Regions from separate parts of the Cupriavidus mimosae genome, predicted to be linked through region 1. Evidence: riboswitches for the same ligand, from Rfam matches in the RefSeq annotation. Region 1 holds a riboswitch; the other holds the start of a gene.
What was found. A riboswitch is a leader RNA that binds a small molecule or an ion and turns the genes downstream of it on or off. The one in region 1 is predicted to bind glycine.
Positions count from the first base shown of each region.

Region 2: linked by a shared signal. The riboswitch ahead of gcvT (glycine cleavage system aminomethyltransferase GcvT) and the one ahead of MKD50_RS14630 (D-amino acid dehydrogenase) in region 1 are both predicted to bind glycine.

Region 1 is NZ_JALHRY010000007.1:41,310-50,334, forward strand. It holds gene MKD50_RS14590 (Bug family tripartite tricarboxylate transporter substrate binding protein) at 1-516, shown strand, start outside; gene MKD50_RS30730 (DUF1484 family protein) at 621-806, opposite strand; gene arsH (arsenical resistance protein ArsH) at 1,237-2,001, opposite strand; gene MKD50_RS14605 (aquaporin) at 2,033-2,737, opposite strand; gene MKD50_RS14610 (arsenate reductase ArsC) at 2,743-3,237, opposite strand; gene MKD50_RS14615 (ArsI/CadI family heavy metal resistance metalloenzyme) at 3,292-3,774, opposite strand; gene MKD50_RS14620 (ArsR/SmtB family transcription factor) at 3,771-4,106, opposite strand; gene MKD50_RS14625 (DUF1484 family protein) at 4,410-4,595, opposite strand; gene MKD50_RS14630 (D-amino acid dehydrogenase) at 4,982-6,292, opposite strand; glycine riboswitch at 6,308-6,426, opposite strand; glycine riboswitch at 6,427-6,525, opposite strand; gene MKD50_RS14635 (TonB-dependent receptor) at 6,760-9,025, shown strand, end outside.
Region 2 is NZ_JALHRY010000008.1:191,217-200,241, reverse strand. It holds gene MKD50_RS16885 (UvrD-helicase domain-containing protein) at 1-884, opposite strand, end outside; gene MKD50_RS16880 (YMGG-like glycine zipper-containing protein) at 1,159-1,386, shown strand; glycine riboswitch at 1,460-1,547, shown strand; glycine riboswitch at 1,569-1,693, shown strand; gene gcvT (glycine cleavage system aminomethyltransferase GcvT) at 1,788-2,915, shown strand; gene gcvH (glycine cleavage system protein GcvH) at 3,016-3,396, shown strand; gene gcvP (aminomethyl-transferring glycine dehydrogenase) at 3,495-6,425, shown strand; gene MKD50_RS16860 (L-serine ammonia-lyase) at 6,518-7,894, shown strand; gene MKD50_RS16855 (MBL fold metallo-hydrolase) at 7,950-8,687, shown strand; gene MKD50_RS16850 (OsmC family protein) at 8,714-9,025, shown strand, end outside.

The DNA.
Region 1 (9,025 bases):
CTTGCGTACGGCACGTGGGGCGTCGGCTCGACCGGCCACCTGGCGATGGAAGCCATTGCCCGCCAGCGCGACCTGCGCATGCGGCATATTCCGTACAAGACCATGGGGCAACTGCTCACCGACCTGCAGGGCGGGGTCGTCAGCATTGCATTCGTCGACGCGCGTTCGCCGCTGTCACTGATCCAGGCCCGCAAGCTGGTGCCGGTTGCCATGACCGGCACGCGGCGCTCGCCCATGCTGCCGGAGGTGCGCACGCTGAAGGAGCAAGGCTTCGACCTGGATCTCGATGGCTGGTACGGCGTCTTTGCCCCGGCCCGAACGCCGGCCGGGATCGTGCTGAGGCTAAACGAGGAAATCGCCAGGGTGATGGTGGCGCCGGCATTGCAGGCCAGCTTCGCTCAGCAGGGCCTGCTGTGGGTGGAGAAGAATTCGCCGGAACAGTTTGCGCGTGTGATCCAGAGGGATATCCGGGCGTGGAAATCGCTGGCAGCTAGCGCAAAGATCAAGGTTGATTAAAGACCAGTTCGGCAATGCTGTCAGGGCGCTACGGATGACGACGCCTAGGTGGTTCCTGCAGCAAGGTGTGACAGCGCAAAGTCACCGTCACACCCGCCAGCCGGCTATTGCAGCCGCCCTCGCTCAACCATCAACCCATCAAGCTGCATCTTCACCATGCCAAGCAGGCACAGCGCACTGAAGCAACCCTCCGAGTTTTCGCTTTCGTGATCCAGGAGTACGAGAACTCCTTCAATACCAGCGCGAACCTGCTGCAGGCATTCATTGGTCATTTCATCGATCGTCGTCATTGATTCCTCACAAGTGAGTGCGCGCCACTCCTTTCCACGTGAGGGCGGCGGGCCAGTCGACGAGGGTGGAAAGACCGGTCTGACGAGGGGAACCGGCCAGCCTTGCGGCTGCCTCGCTTGGCCCGCCATGGAACCATGCGAGCGCACAGGCGTTGCTTGCTGCAAGCGCAACGCCTGTCCTCGTCAGACATCCGGGCTTTCCACACCCGATCATCGGTGATCCGATGACGCCACCAGTATTTCCTGTCAGTACCGGGGAATCGATGAGAGATGTGGCATTTCCAGGGGCGCGCGAAGTTTGAATCCTCGCAACGGATTCAGAAATCGCTGACTCTTGAAAGTGGGCATACATCCAAATGCAGGCGAGCCAGCGTGGGTTGGGATTTCGGGCGTGGCAGGAGCCGGTGCTCCTGGCCATCCCATCGGCCGGCTATTCGACTTCGCCGCTATCCGTGTCGCTGACCTGCGCGTCGTGTTCATGGCGCATGGCCGCCGCGGCGAGCGCGGTGACGTTTGCCGGCGCCGCTTCCTTGCGCTCGCTGTAGCGATCCGTCAGGTAGTCGCTGCGATCACGCACGAGCAGGGTGAACTTGTAAAGTTCTTCCATCACGTCGACCACGCGGTCATAGTAAGAGGACGGCTTCATGCGGCCGTTGGTGTCGAACTCCTGGTATGCCTTGGCTACCGATGACTGGTTCGGAATCGTCACCATGCGCATCCAGCGCCCCAGCACGCGCAGCGCGTTGACCGCGTTGAACGACTGCGAGCCGCCGCAAACCTGCATCACGGCGAGCGTGCGACCCTGAGTCGGTCGGATGGCTCCGATCTCCAGGGGCAGCCAGTCGATCTGATTCTTGAATACGGCGGTCAGCGTGCCGTGCCGCTCGGGACTGCACCACACCTGACCTTCCGACCACTCCGAGAGCTTGCGCAGTTCAACCACTTTGGGATGATCCGCCGGAACACTGTCGCACACCGGCAGGTCATGCGGATCGAAGACGCGAGTCTGCGCGCCGAAATGTTGCAGGATCCGCTCGGCTTCCTGCACCAGCAGGCGGCTATAAGACGTTTCGCGCAGCGAGCCATAGAGCAGCAGGATGCGCGGCGGATGCGTGCTGACGCGAGTCGGTTGCAGCTTGGCCAGGTCTGGTGTATCGAGCACGGCCGGGACCACATTGGGCAGATCCATGGTCATTTGATCCTCCGTCCTTGCGTTGCAGTCGGCGTCAGTCCGCCGGGTGTTCGCCGGATGCTTCGATCACGTTGGGGTGGCCGTGTGGCAACGCACGCGGCTCCAGCAGCCGGTGCAGCCCCAGCCCGATGGCCGCGCCCAGACACTGCGCCAGCATGAAGCCCGGCACGCTCGCCGGTGCGATGCCCGCAAAGCTGTCGCTGAACATGCGCCCGAACGCGGCTGCGGGATTGGCAAACGATGTGGATGCGGTGAACCAGTATGCCGAGCCGATATACGCCGCCACCATGGCGGAGGCGCGCCCGTCCGGCGCGCGCAGGATCACCAGAAGCAGGCCGGCGGTCGCGACGGTTTCAGCAAGCCATTGCCCCGGACCGCTGCGGACCTTGCTGGAAAGCTGCAGGATCGTCATGTCAAACATGGCATGGGCGAGCCAGGCCCCCAGCACCGCGCCTGCGAGCTGGGCCGCGATGTAGGGCAGCAGCGCCGCGCCGGGCAGTTCACCCCGCGCCACCATCACCGCGCTCACCGCTGGATTGAAGTGCGCGCCGCTGACCGGGCCAAAGACCTCGATCAGGATATACAGCCCACCGACCGTGGCGGCCGTGTTGGCCAGCAGAGCGACTGCGACATTGCCGCCGGCAAGCCGTTCGGCCATGATGCCCGAGCCGGTGACGATGGCCAGCAGCAGCGCCGTTCCCAAGGCTTCGGCGCCCAGCCTGTTGCGCAGATCGGCCATGACGCTCAGCTTCGCGAGATACGGTTCAGATGGCCCTGCAGCTCCGCATTGCTCAGCGTGTCGAGCGGCAGCGCCAGCAATTGCAGCATGCGGTAGCCGATGGCCTGACGTGTCAACTCGAATGCCTGCCGCTTCTTTTCGTCGCCGCCTTCCGTGTTCGACGGATCAGGGTAGCCCCAATGCACCTTGACCGGGCTGCCCGGCCAATACGGGCACTGCTCTTCGGCGGCACTGTCGCAGACCGTGATGACCACCCGCATCTCGGGAGCATTCCCGCCGACAAATTCGTCCCAGCTCTTGCTGCGGAAGTCGTCGACGTCGACGCCGGCATTGCCAAGCACCTCGAGGGCGAATGGATTGATGCGCCCGCTTGGCGCGCTCCCGGCGCTATAGGCGCGCACATCGCGGCCCGACTGCCGGGCCAGATGGTTCAACATGCCCTCGCTCAGCACACTGCGGGCGGAGTTGTGGGTGCACAGAATCAGTACGTTGGTGGTCATGGGGCGCTACGAGATCATTGAGGTGCGGATCGGAATGCGTGTGAGGACGCACCCTTAGCAGCAGGACGGCGTGGACTTGACCGCGACGCCGATCGGCTTGCCCTTCGGAGCGCGGAGGGCGCAACAGGCCGATTCCTGGCCCGCCGCATCGATTTTCCGGGATTCGCCGTACACCGGCACATTACCCAGGGTATGGAAGTGCTCCCACGCGATGCCTTGCGGATCCGTGACCCAGTACTTCTCGCTCTTGGCGTAGCAGCAGGTGGTCTCGCCTTCGTCGAGCAACGCCATGTCGGCCGCTTCGGCCCGCTGCTTCAGTTCGGCCAGCTCGGCCGCGTCGTCTGTCTGAAACCCGAGGTGGTCGATGCCGGTCTCCGCGCCACGGGCCGAAATGGCGAAGTTCACGCGCGGATCCTCCAGCATCCACTTCGCATAGTCCTCTTTTACGACCGTGGGCTCGGACGCGAAGAGGGCTGAGTAGTAGCGAATGCTCGCAGACAGGTCGGTGACGCTGACGTGCACGTGGAAGCGCTTCATGATTTGGGCTCCGAGGCGACGAAACATTGGGACACAGGGGAGCACGGATTGCCGCTGCAGCAGTTTTCCGTAAGGTAGCCAAGCAGTGCGTTCATGGTCTCGAAATGGGCCATGTAAATGATCGAGCGTCCGTCCTGCCTGCTGGATAACAAGCCGGCACGGTGCAACTCCTTCAGGTGAAAGGAGAGGGATGACGCCGGCATGTCCATCAACTCGGCTATGCGGCCCGCGGGAAGGCCGCCAGGCCCGGCCTGCACGAGCAGCCGGAACACGGACAAACGTATCGAATGGGCGAGCGCGGCAAGCGCATCAAGGGCGTGATCGGTTTCCATTTTTCGACGATAGTCGAATAATGGAAGTGTGTGAAGTGAAATTTTTGTGACGAAGGCACAGTGAGTGTGTGGCTTCGCCGCCCCATTTCAGCTGTAGCTGCGTGTGGCCGGTCTTTGGCCACCGAACATACGACTGCGCTATCGTCAGAATCAGTAACCGAACTGACGCTTAACGACTAAAGAGAGCCTGTCAAAGCGTGATCGTTCAGGATCAATGAGGGCCGGTTTGCAGGCGGTGTTTCAAGGTGCTTCCCGCAGAACAAGGGTGTGACATCCCAAACTCACTGTCACACCCGTCAGCCACTATTGCAACCGCTCTCGCTCAACCATCAGCCCATCCAGCTGCATCTTCACCATGCCAAGCAGACACAGCGCACTGAAGCAGCCGTCCGAACTTTCGCTTTCGTGATCCAGCAGTACGAGAACCCCTTCAATTCCTGCGCGAACCTGCTGAAGACAGTCGTTTGTGATTTCATCGATCGTTGCCATAAGTTCCCCACTAGTAAAGGCGCGCCACTCATTTCCACATGAGGGCGGCGGGCCAGACGGCGAGGGTGGAAAGACCGGTCAAAGGTGGGGAACCGGTCAGCCTTGCGGCTGCCTCGCCCGGCCCGCCAGGGAGCCGGCTTGGTTCGTGCGAACACACAGGCGTTGCCCGCTACAAGCGCAACGCCTGTCCACCTTATACATCCGGGCTTTCCACACCCGATCATCGGTGGTCCGATGACGCCACCAGTATTTCCTGTCGGTACCGGGGAATCGATGAGAGATGTCGCATTTCCAGGGACGCGCGAAGTTTGAATCCGGGCAACGGATTCAGAAATCGCTGACTCTTGGAAATGCGCTTGCGTGCTAAGCCCTTTGCCTCCGCCGCCTCACGCCCGCACCGGCGCCAAAACCGCGCCAGGCACCATCGCCGGCGCACTCCCCATTGCCTGGTCCACAACCCCCGCCACCATCTCCGCCGTCACCGCCGACAAGGTCCACCCCAAATGCCCATGGCCGGTGTTGTAGAAGATGCAGGCGGAGCGGCCGCGCCCCACGCGCGGCAGCATGTCGGGCAGCATCGGCCGCAGCCCGGCCCATGGCACCACGCTGCGCGTGCTGACGCCGGGGAAGCACTGCTGCACCCAGTCCACCAGCGGGCGGATGCGGTCGGCGCGGATATCGCGGTTGGTGCCGTTGAACTCGGCGGTGCCGGCGACGCGGAAGCGGTCGTGGCCGAGGCGGCTGGTGACCAGCTTGGTTTCGTCGTCGAGCAGGCTGACCACCGGTGCCGCGGCGCGGCTGGCGTCGTCGGTCAGGTTGACCGTGATCGAATAGCCCTTGACCGGATAGATGTTGACGCGGTCGCCCAGCCCTGCCGCCAGGGCGCGGCTTGCGATGCCTGCGCAGATCACGGCTCCGTCGAAGGTAGAGCTGGCGCTGTCCGCGCCGTCCTGCACGGTGACGGTGGCATGCCGTCCGTCCGTCTTCACCGCGCGCACGTCCTGGCCGTACCGGCAGCGCACGCCCAGGCGAGCAGCGGCGGCGGCCAGGCCGCTGGTGAACTTGTGGATGTCGCCGGTCGAATCGCTTTCGGTGAAGTAGCCGCCGTAGTAGGAGCCCGCCAGCGTCGGCTCGATCGCGCGCATCTCCTGCGGGGTCACCGCGCGCCGCTCGAGCCCGCCCTGCGCCAGCAGCGCGGAGACGCGGCCGGCATGCTCGAAGCCGGCCTGGTCGCGGTAGATATGGAGAATGCCTTCCTTCTTCAGATCGAAATCGATGCCTTCCTGCGCCGCCCAGGCAAACAGGTGCTCGCGCGCGGCGATGGCCAGGCGCGCGGTCTCGATGGTGTTGCGGCGGTAGTGGGGAATCGACGCGATGAACTCGGCGAACCACGACAGCTTGTGCCAGCTGGGCCGGGGATTGACCAGCAGCGGCGCATCCTTGCGCAGCATCCACTTCATCCCCTTGACGATGGTGGACCAGTGGGTCCATACCTCGGCGTTGGATGCGGAGAGCTGGCCGCCGTTGGCGAACGAGGTCTCCATGGCGGCATAGCGATGCCGTTCGAACAGCGTGACGGAGAATCCGCGCCGCGCCAGCGCGTAGGCGGTGGTGACACCGGTGATGCCACCGCCGATGACAGCGATTGTCTTCATGATCTGCAGGATCCAGGAACGTCGAAGGGTGGGAGTCCGCACGCGACATGCGTGTAGGACGCCCCCTCTGTTCTGGACCTGAGAGATTCACGACGCCTTGCCACTGGGGCGGGCGCGCTTGCTCCTTCGGTATGCCGGGCGGACGATGGCGTCCGGCATTCTTCAGAGTGCACTGACGGGTGATGCCGGTCCTTTTGCCTGAGAGTTTCCGGGGCGGTTGCTCCTTCGGCGCCGTGCGCGGCGGGCGCCGCGACAGTCTCTCCCTGCATCACGCTGGCTTGACGCCAGTCGGGGCAATGTAGTGACAAGGCCCCGTATTGGATATACGGGTTAACACGGATGCATGCGGATATGGCTGCGCTGGCCGCGTCGCTATGTCGCATCGGCCAATGGCTTCCGGCGCCATAAAATGTCAGCGCTCGCTATCGGGGAAGCTCGGGGGCGCCCGGGAGGAGCGCCTGCTGCCGCGCAGGCGCGGCGAGCCCACAACGACGACAACAAGGCATTCAGTGAAGAAACACCGCATTGCACTGGCCGTTTCGGCAGTGCTGATGGGCCCCGCCGTGGCCGCCGCCCAAGGGGTGGAGGCACCCGTGGAGGCGCCCGCGCCGCTGCAGGAGGTGGTGGTATCGGCCCGCCCCGAACGCGGCGAGACGCCGGCGATCCCGCCCAACACGCCGGCGCCGGCGTATGGCATCAGCAGCACGCGCATGGCCGACTTTAACGTGGTCAATACCGAGGACGCGCTCAAGTACGCGCCCAACCTCGCCGTGCGCAAGCGCTTTATCGGCGATATGAATTCGATCATTTCGGTGCGCAGCACCAGTTCGCGCCAGTCGGCACGCGGGCTGGTCTATGCGGACGGGCTGCTGCTGTCCAACCTGCTGGGCTCGGACTTCAGCTTCCCGCCGCGCTGGTCGCTGGTCAATGCCGCCGAGATCGAGCGTATGGACGTGCTGTACGGGCCGTATTCGGCGCTGTATCCCGGCAATTCGCTGGGCGCGACGGTGCTGATCACCACGCGCACGCCGGAGAAGTTCGAGGGCGATGCCAGCGTGCAGCTGTTCACGCAGCGCTTCGGCCTGTACGGCACCCACGATAACTTCAACGGGGTGCATGCCAACGCCTATGTGGGCGACCGCGTCGGCGCGTTCTCGTGGCTGGTCAGCGTGGACCGGCAGGACAGCAAGAGCCAGCCGCTCAGCTTCTATACCGCGTCGCGCTCGGAGCGGCCCGCGGGCGCCGCCGACACGCCGGTCTCGGGGGCCTATTTCGACCAGGACCAGAGCGGCCGCGACCGCGTGGTGATGGGCGTGAACAGCGAGGGCGTTACGCATACGGTGCAGGACCAGCTCAAGCTCAAGCTCGGCTACGACATCACCAGCACGCTGCAGGCGCAGTTCACCGCTGCCTACTGGCAGCAGGACCGCTCCAACGCCACCGGCAGCTACCTGCGCGATGCCAATGGCAACGTGGTGTCCGGCGGTCCGGTGAACATCGGCGGCTACCAGTACGTGATTCCAGCCAACGCCTTTGCGCCCGGCAATGGCGAGGATGCACGCTGGCTCTACGGCCTGTCGCTGCGCACGCGCAACCAGACGGGGTGGAATTTTTCCGGGGTAGCGTCGCTGTTCGATGTCAGCAAGGACGTGAGCCGCAGCGCCAACACCGTCGGCAACGGACCGGGCACGGTCACCTATGGCGACGGCACCGGCTGGCGCACGCTCGACCTGAAAGCAGATTACCGCCCCGAGCGCCTGCAGGGCGGGCACTGGGTCACCTTCGGCTACCACTATGACAACTACCGGCTGAGCAACACCACCTACAACACCTCGGACTGGCGCGCGGCCACCATCACCGCGTTCAACAATGCCTTCGCCGGCAAGACCGAGACCCAGGCGCTCTACGCGCAGGACGCCTGGTACTTCGCCGAGGACTGGAAGCTGATCCCGGGCGTGCGCTACGAGCACTGGCGCGCCTATGACGGCAGCCGCAGCCAGCCTGGCGTGGATATCGGCTATCCGGTGCGCAGCGAATCCAACTGGTCGCCCAAGCTGGCGCTGGAGAAGGCGTTGGGGCAGGACTGGCTGGGCCGGCTGTCGCTGGGCCAGGCCTATCGCTACCCGACCGTCAGCGAGCTGTTCCAGGGTCGCATCACCGGTACCGCGCTGATCAACAACGATCCCAACCTGCGGCCCGAGCGCTCGTTCTCGAAGGACCTGACCTTCGAGCGCACGGTGGAGGCGTCGAATTTCCGGGTCTCGCTGTACGAGGACGATATCCGCGATGCGCTGGTCAGCCAGACCAACACCACGGTGTTCCCCACCGTCACCAGTTTCCAGAACGTCGACCGGGTGCGCACGCGCGGCATCGAGCTGGCCTACGATGGGCGCGACGTGCTGGTGAGCGGCTTCGACCTCTCGGCCAGCGGCGCCTACAACCATTCGAAGACGCTGGAGAACGCCAACAACCCGGCCTCGGTGGGCAAGTATTTCTATCGCATCCCTAAGTGGCGCGCCAACCTGGTGGGCACCTATCGCTTCACGCCGGCGTGGGCCGGCACGCTGGCGATGACCTATTCGGGCCGGCAGTACAATACGCTCGACAATTCGGACCACAACCCCGACACCTTCGGCGGCACCAGCAGCTTCCTGACCTTCGACGTCAAGGTGACGTACAAGCCCGCGCGCAATGTGCGGCTCGGGCTTGGCATCGACAACCTCACCGACCAGCGCTATTACGTCTACCACCCGTACCCGGGCCGGACGTTCTACG
Region 2 (9,025 bases), on a different contig from region 1:
AGGATGCGCACGGTGGAGCGGTAGTTCTGCTCCAGCTTGATCACCTTCAGGTTGGGGAAGTCGGTCTGCAGGCCGCGCAGGTTGTCCAGCGTGGCGCCGCGCCAGCCGTAGATGGCCTGGTCGTCGTCGCCCACCGCGGTGAAGGCCGGCGCGCGCAGGTGCGAGCCACCCGCCAGCAGCTTGAGCAGCTGGTACTGGCAGGCGTTGGTGTCCTGGTACTCGTCGACCAGGAAGTAGCGCAGCCGGTTCTGCCACTTGAGCCGGACCGCTTCATCGCGCGCGAACAGTTCGGCCGGCAGGCGGATCAGGTCGTCGAAATCCACCGCCTGGTAGGCGTTCAGCGTGGCGACGTAGTTGCGGTAGACCAGCGCGGCCTGGTGCTCGTCGGCATTGGCGGCCTGCGCGATCGCGGCCTCGGGGTCGACCATGCCGTTCTTCCACAGCGAGATCGTGCTCTGCACGCCGCGGATCAGCTTCTTGTCGGTGGTGCCCAGTTGCTCCTGGATCAGGCCGAAGCAGTCGTCCGAATCCATGATCGAGAACTGCGGCTTCAGGCCCACGTGCTCGGCTTCCATGCGCAGGATCTGCACGCCCAGCGAGTGGAACGTACAGACCGTCAGCTGCTTGAGCGGAATGCGCTTGCCCTCGCGCGTGGTCTTGCCCTCCATCAGCTTGGCGATGCGCTCCTGCATCTCCTTGGCCGCCTTGTTGGTAAATGTGACGGCGGCGATATGGCGCGGCTCGAAGCCCTTGTCCTCGATCAGATGCGCGATCTTCTGCGTGATCACCCGGGTCTTGCCGGAGCCCGCGCCGGCCAGCACCAGGCAAGGCCCGTCCAGGTAGCGGACGGCTTCGGATTGGGCGGGGTTCAGGCCATGGGTCATGCGGGGCAAGCGTGTGGGGGCAGCGGCGGAATCGACGGAATGCGGCGGGAATTGCCGGCATCCCGTCACCCGGGCCTGCGGCAAAGCTGCCGATGTTAACACGGTCGCCGCGGCGGGTCAGTCAGCGCAAGCCGCGCGCACGGGCGCGGCTGTGTCACTGGCGTAACACTTCGTAAAACGCGGAGCCAATGACATGACGCGACACTCTAAACAGTGTGTCCCCCGGTCCGTCGGATCGCTTGGGCATGCACAAATCATCACATCGGAGCCAACAATGAAAACCCTGCAAACTTTGACCAAGGTGACCCTGATCGGCATGACGGTCGCGGCCTTTGCCGGTTGCGCGGACATGACCCCGAAACAACGTAATACCGCCATCGGCGCCGGTGCCGGCGCGGTCGGCGGCGCCGTCCTGACCGACGGCAGCGCGCTGGGTACGCTGGGCGGGGCGGCAGTGGGCGGCGTAATCGGTAACGTCGTTACCGACGACAAGAAGAAGTAAGCGCTGCCGCGCAGCGGTGGGTACGGCGGCCTCGCCTTGGTTTGACAAAGGCGGGGGCCTCCCGTACATTGCGCGCATCCGACCGGGAGAGCGCGCATCGCCTGCGCCGCCGAAGGGGTATCACCCGAAAACTCTCAGGCACCACGGACCGGTCGGATCGGCATGCAACATGCACACGATGCATGCCGCACTCTGGAGAGCGGCACCCGCCATTCGTGGCGAGCGTGCCCACCGAAGGGGCGCACGAGGATTGGGTCCACGGGATCCGCCTCGTAATCTCTCAGGTATCGAGGACAGAGGGGTCATCCGCCGCAGCGGATTGCTTGCCATATTGGCGTAGCGATGGTTGCGGCGGATGGCCCTTTTTTGTTTTCGCCAACCGAGACTGCCCCGAGGATTCCATGACGCTCCAGGCCACGCCCCTCAACGCTATCCACCGCGCCCTCGGCGCCCGCATGGTCGACTTCGGCGGCTGGGACATGCCGGTCAACTATGGCTCCCAGATCGAAGAACACAACGCCGTGCGCAACGATGCCGGCATGTTTGACGTCTCCCACATGTGCGTGGTCGATCTCGCCGGCCCGAATACCCGCAGCTTCCTGCGCGGCCTGCTGGCCAACAACGTCGACAAGCTGCAGTCCCCCGGCAAGGCCCTCTACTCCTGCATGCTCGACGAGAACGGCGGCGTCATCGACGACCTGATCGTCTATTTCTTCGCCGAGGACCGTTTCCGCCTGGTGGTCAACGCCGGCACCGCGGTCGGCGATATCGACTGGATCCGCGCCCGCAACGACGCCACCGGCAGCGGCGTGACCATCACGCCGCGCCGTGAGGACGTTGCGCCCGCGGGCGTGCAGCCGCTGGCGATCGTCGCGGTGCAGGGCCCCAACGCCCGCGCCAAGGTGTGGAGCACCTTCCCGTCGACCCAGCCTTCCGATGCGCTCAAGCCGTTCAACGCGGTGGTGGTGCAGGACCCCGCCCTCGGCGAAGTGATGGTGGCGCGCACCGGCTACACCGGCGAAGACGGCTTCGAGCTGGTGGTGCCGGCCGCCAGCGTCGCCGGCCTGTGGGAAAAACTGAATGCCGCGGGCGTGCGCCCGGCCGGCCTGGGCGCGCGCGACACGCTGCGCCTCGAAGCTGGCATGAACCTGTACGGCCAGGACATGGATATCAAGGTCTCGCCCCTGGACGCGGGCCTGGCGTGGACCGTCGACCTGCAGAGCGAGCGCGATTTCACAGGTAAGGCGGCGCTGGCCGCGGCCGGTTCGCGCCAGCAGTTTCTCGGCCTGATCCTGCGGGACAAAGGGGGCGTGCTGCGCGCCCACCAGAAAGTCATCACCCCCGCTGGTGACGGCGAAATCACCAGCGGCACCTTCAGCCCCTCGCTGTCGCAATCGATCGCATTCGCGCGCCTGCCCCAGGGGGTGAACGTGGGCGACACCGTGCAGGTGGAGATCCGCGACCGCAAACTCAACGCGACTGTGGTTAAACTGCCGTTTGTGCGTCATGGCAAGGCACTCGTGAGCTAAGGGGACAGCCCCGCTCACCCAACGGTCGCCCTCGCCTGCCGGCAGCGTTGCCGGGCAGGTATCACCCAACAAGAAACAGATCTGAATCCGGAGAACCTTCATGAATTTCCCCGCTGACCTCAAGTACACCGAGTCGCATGAGTGGGTGCGCGTCGAAGCCGACGGCACGCTCACCATCGGCATCACCGACCACGCACAGGATGCGCTGGGCGACATCGTTTTCCTGGAACTGCCCGAAGTGGGCAAGTCGGTCGGTGCCGGCGACGCGCTGGCCGTGGTGGAATCGGTAAAGGCTGCTTCCGACATCTACGCACCCGTGGCCGGCGAAGTGATCGCGGTCAACGAAGCCGCCACCGCGGCGCCGGAAAGCGTCAACGCCAACGCCTTCGACGCGTGGCTGTTCAAGCTCAAGCCGGCCAACGGCGACGACGTCAACGGCCTGATGTCGGCCGACGCCTACAAGGCCAGCGTCGGCGCCTGATCGCCCGCCGGTCCCGCGCCAGGGACCGGCACACCGCATTCGCGGCGCCGCGGCACGGCTGACCACCTGCCGCAGCGCCCCCCACGAGGTTCTTGCCCATGAACGCCCCGCTGCCCATGAACGCCGCCCACGCAACCCGGCCCACGCTGGCCGAACTGGAGGCGCGCGACGCCTTCGCCGCCCGCCATATCGGCCCCGATACCCCCGAGCAGCAGCACATGCTGAAGGTGCTCGGCTATGACAGCCGCGCAGCGCTGATCGACGCCGTCATCCCCGCCGCCATCCGCCGCCGCGACGGCATGCCGATGGGCGAGTTCACCGAGCCGCTGAGCGAAGAGGCCGCGCTGGCAAAGCTGCGCGCGCTGGCGGGCAAGAACAAGGTGCTGAAGAGCTTTATCGGCCAGGGCTACTTCAACACCATCACGCCCGGCGTCATCCTGCGCAATATCTTCGAGAACCCGGCCTGGTACACCGCGTACACGCCCTACCAGCCCGAGATCTCGCAGGGCCGGCTGGAAGCGATGCTGAATTTCCAGCAGATGGTCACCGACCTGACCGGACTCGACATCGCCAATGCCTCGATGCTCGATGAAGGCACCGCCGCGGCCGAGGCGATGACGCTGCTGCAGCGCGTGAACAAGCACGACTCCAATATCTTCTTCGTCGCCGACGACGTGCTGCCGCAGACGCTGGAAGTGGTACGCACACGCGCGCTGCCGCTGGGCATCGAGGTCAAGGTCGGCCCCGCCGCTGACGCTGCCGCCGCGGGCGCCTTCGGCGTGCTGCTGCAGTACCCGGGCGTCAACGGCGACATCAATGACTACCGCGCCATCGCCGACGCCGTGCACGCCGCCGGCGGCCTGGTGGTGGCCGCCGCCGATCTGCTGGCGCTGACGCTGATCGCCGCGCCGGGCGAATGGGGCGCCGACGTCGCGGTGGGCAACTCGCAGCGCTTCGGCGTGCCGCTCGGCTTTGGCGGCCCGCATGCGGGCTACATGGCGGTGAAGGATGCGTTCAAGCGCTCGATGCCGGGCCGCCTGGTCGGCGTGACCATCGACGCGCAGGGCAATAAGGCCTACCGCCTGGCACTGCAGACGCGCGAGCAGCATATCCGCCGCGAGAAGGCCACCTCCAATATCTGCACCGCGCAGGTGCTGCTGGCGGTGATGGCGTCGATGTACGCGGTCTACCATGGCCCGCAGGGCCTGAAGCGCATCGCGCAGCGGGTGCATCGCCTGACCGCGACGCTGGCCGCGGGCCTGCAGGCGCTGGGCTTCGCGCGTACCAACGACAACTTCTTCGACACGCTGACGCTGGAAACCGGCTTCAACACCGATGCGATCCACGCCGCCGCCACCGCGCGCGGCATCAACCTGCGCCATGCCGGCGCCACGCGCGTCGGCATCTCGCTGGACGAGACCGCCACCCGCGCCGACGTGATCGCGCTGTGGGAAATCTTTATCCAGGGCAAGCCGCTGCCCGCCGAGGTCGACTTCGACCAGTTCGAGGCCGCCACGCAGGACGCGTTTCCGTCCGCGCTGGCGCGCACCAGCGCCTACCTGACGCACCCGGTGTTCAACACGCACCACGCCGAGCACGAGATGCTGCGCTACCTGCGCATGCTGGCCGACAAGGACCTGGCGCTGGACCGCACCATGATCCCGCTGGGTTCGTGCACGATGAAGCTGAACGCCACCAGCGAAATGATCCCGGTGACCTGGCCCGAGTTCAGCCAGATCCACCCGTTCGCGCCGCTGGACCAGACCGTGGGCTACCGCGAGATGATCGACCAGCTCGAGGCCATGCTGTGCGCCGCCACCGGCTACGCCGCGGTCAGCCTGCAGCCCAACGCCGGCTCGCAGGGCGAGTACGCCGGCCTGCTGATCATCCATGCGTATCACGCCAGCCGCGGCGAAAGCCATCGCGACATCTGCCTGATCCCGTCGTCGGCGCACGGCACCAACCCGGCGTCGGCGCAGATGGCCGGCATGAAGGTGGTGGTGGTGGCCTGCGACGAGAACGGCAATGTCGACCTGGAAGACCTGGCGCAGAAGGCCGGGCAGCACAGCAAGAACCTGGCTGCGATCATGATCACCTACCCGTCCACGCATGGCGTGTTCGAGCAGGGCGTGCAGCAGATCTGCGAGATCGTGCACAAGCACGGCGGCCAGGTCTACGTCGACGGCGCCAACATGAACGCGATGGTCGGCACCGCCGCGCCGGGGCAGTTCGGCGGCGACGTATCGCACCTGAACCTGCACAAGACCTTCTGCATTCCGCACGGCGGCGGCGGCCCGGGCGTGGGCCCGGTTGCGGTCGGCGCGCACCTGGCGGATTTCCTGCCCAACCAGGACAGCGTCGGCTATCGCCGCGACGAGCGCGGCATCGGCGGCGTGTCGGCGGCGCCGTTCGGCTCGGCCAGCATCCTGCCGATCTCGTGGATGTATATCGCGATGATGGGCTCGGCCGGCCTCACCGCGGCGACCGAGAACGCGATCCTGGCCGCCAACTATGTCGCCAAGCGCCTGGCGCCGTACTACCCGGTGCTGTACACCGGCCAGCACGACCTGGTCGCGCACGAGTGCATCCTGGACCTGCGCCCGCTGCAGAAGGAAACCGGCATCAGCAACGAAGACGTGGCCAAGCGCCTGATGGACTACGGCTTCCACGCGCCGACCATGAGCTTCCCGGTGCCGGGCACGCTGATGATCGAGCCGACCGAGTCCGAAGCGCTACATGAGCTGGACCGCTTCATCGACGCCATGATCGCGATCCGCCAGGAGATCGGCCGCGTTGCCGACGGCACCTTCGACCGCGACGACAACCCGCTCAAGCACGCCCCGCACACCGCCGCGGTGGTCACCGCCAACGAGTGGACCCACCAGTACACGCGCGAGGAAGCCGCCTACCCGGTGGCGTCGCTGCGCACGCAGAAGTACTGGCCGCCGGTCGGCCGCGCCGACAACGTGTACGGTGACCGCAACCTGTTCTGCGCCTGCGTGCCGGTCAGCGACTACGTGGTGGACTGAGCCGGCACCCCGGCCACAAGCTAAGCTGTACTCAGGGCGCCGCGCAACGCGGCGCCCGCCGGCCTGGTCCGGCGTCAATCTGGAGGCCGTCCGTGGCAGTCAGCGTATTCGATCTGTTCAAGGTGGGCATCGGCCCGTCGAGCTCGCACACCGTGGGGCCGATGCGTGCGGCGCTGATGTTCGCGCAGGGGCTGGAGCGCGACGGGCTGCTGCCGCAAGTCGCCGGCGTGCGGGTGGAGCTGTATGGCTCGCTGGGCGCCACCGGCAAAGGCCACGGCACCGACAAGGGCGTGATCCTGGGCCTGATGGGCGAGGCGCCCGACACCATCGATCCCGATTCCATCGATACGCGCCTGGCGGCCCTGCGCAAGACCCGCGAGCTGTCGCTGCTGGGCCGCCACCTCGTGCCCTTCGTCGAGAAGGAGCACATCGCCTTCTACCGGCGCGAGGCCATGGCCGAGCATCCCAATGGCATGAAGTTCCACGCCTTCGATAGCGCCGGCGCCACCCTGCGCGAGGCGCGCTACCTGTCGGTCGGCGGCGGCTTCGTGGTCACCGCGGGCGCACCCAATACGCAGGTGCTCAACGCCGCGCAGCAGCTGCCGCACCCGTTCCGCAGCGGCAAGGAGCTGCTCGGGATGGCCAGCGCCAGCGGCAAGAGCATTGCCCGGCTGATGCTGGAAAACGAACTGACCTGGCGCAGCGAGGCCGAGGTCGTCAACGGCCTGCTGCATATCTGGGACGTGATGCAGGCCTGCGTGGCGCGCGGCTGCCGCACCGACGGCGAACTGCCGGGGCCGTTCAGGGTAAAGCGGCGCGCGCCCGAGCTGTACCGCAGCCTGACCGAGCGCGCCGAGCGCACGCTGTCCGACCCGCTCTCGGTAATGGACTGGGTCAACCTGTACGCCATCGCCGTCAATGAAGAAAACGCCGCCGGCGGACGCGTGGTCACGGCGCCGACCAATGGCGCGGCCGGCATCATCCCGGCGGTGCTGCACTACTACGATCGCTTCGTGCCTGGCGCCAACCGCGAGGGCGTGGTCGATTTCCTGTTGACCGCGGGCGCGATCGGCCTGCTGTACAAGCTCAACGCGTCGATCTCCGGCGCCGAGGTAGGCTGCCAGGGCGAGGTCGGCGTGGCCTGCTCGATGGCGGCCGGCGCACTTGCCGCGGTCACCGGCGGCAGCCCGGCGCAGGTGGAGAACGCTGCCGAGATCGGCATGGAGCACAACCTGGGCCTGACCTGCGACCCGGTCGGCGGGCTGGTGCAGATCCCGTGCATCGAGCGCAACGCGATGGCGTCGGTCAAGGCGGTCAACGCGGCGCGCATGGCGCTGCGCGGCGACGGCACGCACTACGTGTCGCTCGATTCGGTGATCAAGACCATGCGCGAAACCGGCGCCGACATGAAGACCAAGTACAAGGAAACCGCGCGCGGCGGCCTGGCGGTGAATATCGTGGAGTGCTAGCGCCGGTGCGGCGTATCATGGCGGCGTTCCCCGGCCAAACAACAAGAGGACGGCCATGCAGACCTTCCACCAGCTGTTCGACGAGACCTCGTCCACCTTCACCTACCTGCTGATCGACGCCGCCACCGGGGACGCGCTGCTGATCGATCCGGTCGACCACCAGCTCGAGCGCGACCTGAAGCTGCTGCAAGAGACAGGCGCGCGCCTGGCGTGGGTGATCGAGACCCATGCCCATGCCGACCACATCACCTCGGCCGGCCACCTCGCCCTGCAGACCGGCGCGCATACCGCGGCGCCGTCCGGCTGCGACATCAAGCCCGCGCACAAGCAGCTGATCGACGGCGACACCGTTGCCTTCGGCAAGCAGGTGCTGCGCGCCATCCATACCCCCGGGCACACCGCCGGCAGCATGAGCTACCTGTGGGAAGAAGCCAGCGCCGACGGCGTCGTGCGCCGCATCTTCACCGGCGATGCGCTGCTGATCGACGGCTGCGGCCGCACCGATTTCCAGTCCGGCGACGCCGGCACGCTGTACGACAGCCTGACCCGCAAGCTGTTCGCGCTTCCCGACGACACACTGGTCTATCCGGCCCATGACTACAAGGGCCGCACCGTGTCCACCATCGGCCATGAACGCGCACACAACAGCCGCGTCGCCGGCCGCACGCGCGAGCAGTTCGTCGAGATGATGCGCAACCTGAACCTGCCGCGCCCCAGGCTGATCGATGTCGCCGTGCCGGCCAACCAGCGCCTGGGCCTGCGCGACGGCGAGAGCGTGCCGCACGGCGCCTGAATCCTCCCAACCTCAGGAGTCCCTGCATGTCCACCTACACCGCTGAAGTCCTGTGGCAACGCGACGGACAGGATTTCGCCGGCAACCGCTACAGCCGCCGGCATGTGCTGCGCTTTGACGGCGGCGTCGAAGTGCCGGGCTCGTCGTCGCCGCACGTGGTGCCGGTGCCGATGTCCGACGCCAGCGCGGTCGACCCGGAAGAGATGTTCATCGCCTCGCTGTCGAGCTGCCACATGCTGTGGTTCCTGTCGCTGGCGGCCAAGCAGCGCCTGGTGGTCGACCGCTACCTGGACACGGCCAGCGGTGTGATGGAAAAGAACGCCGACGGGCGCATGGCG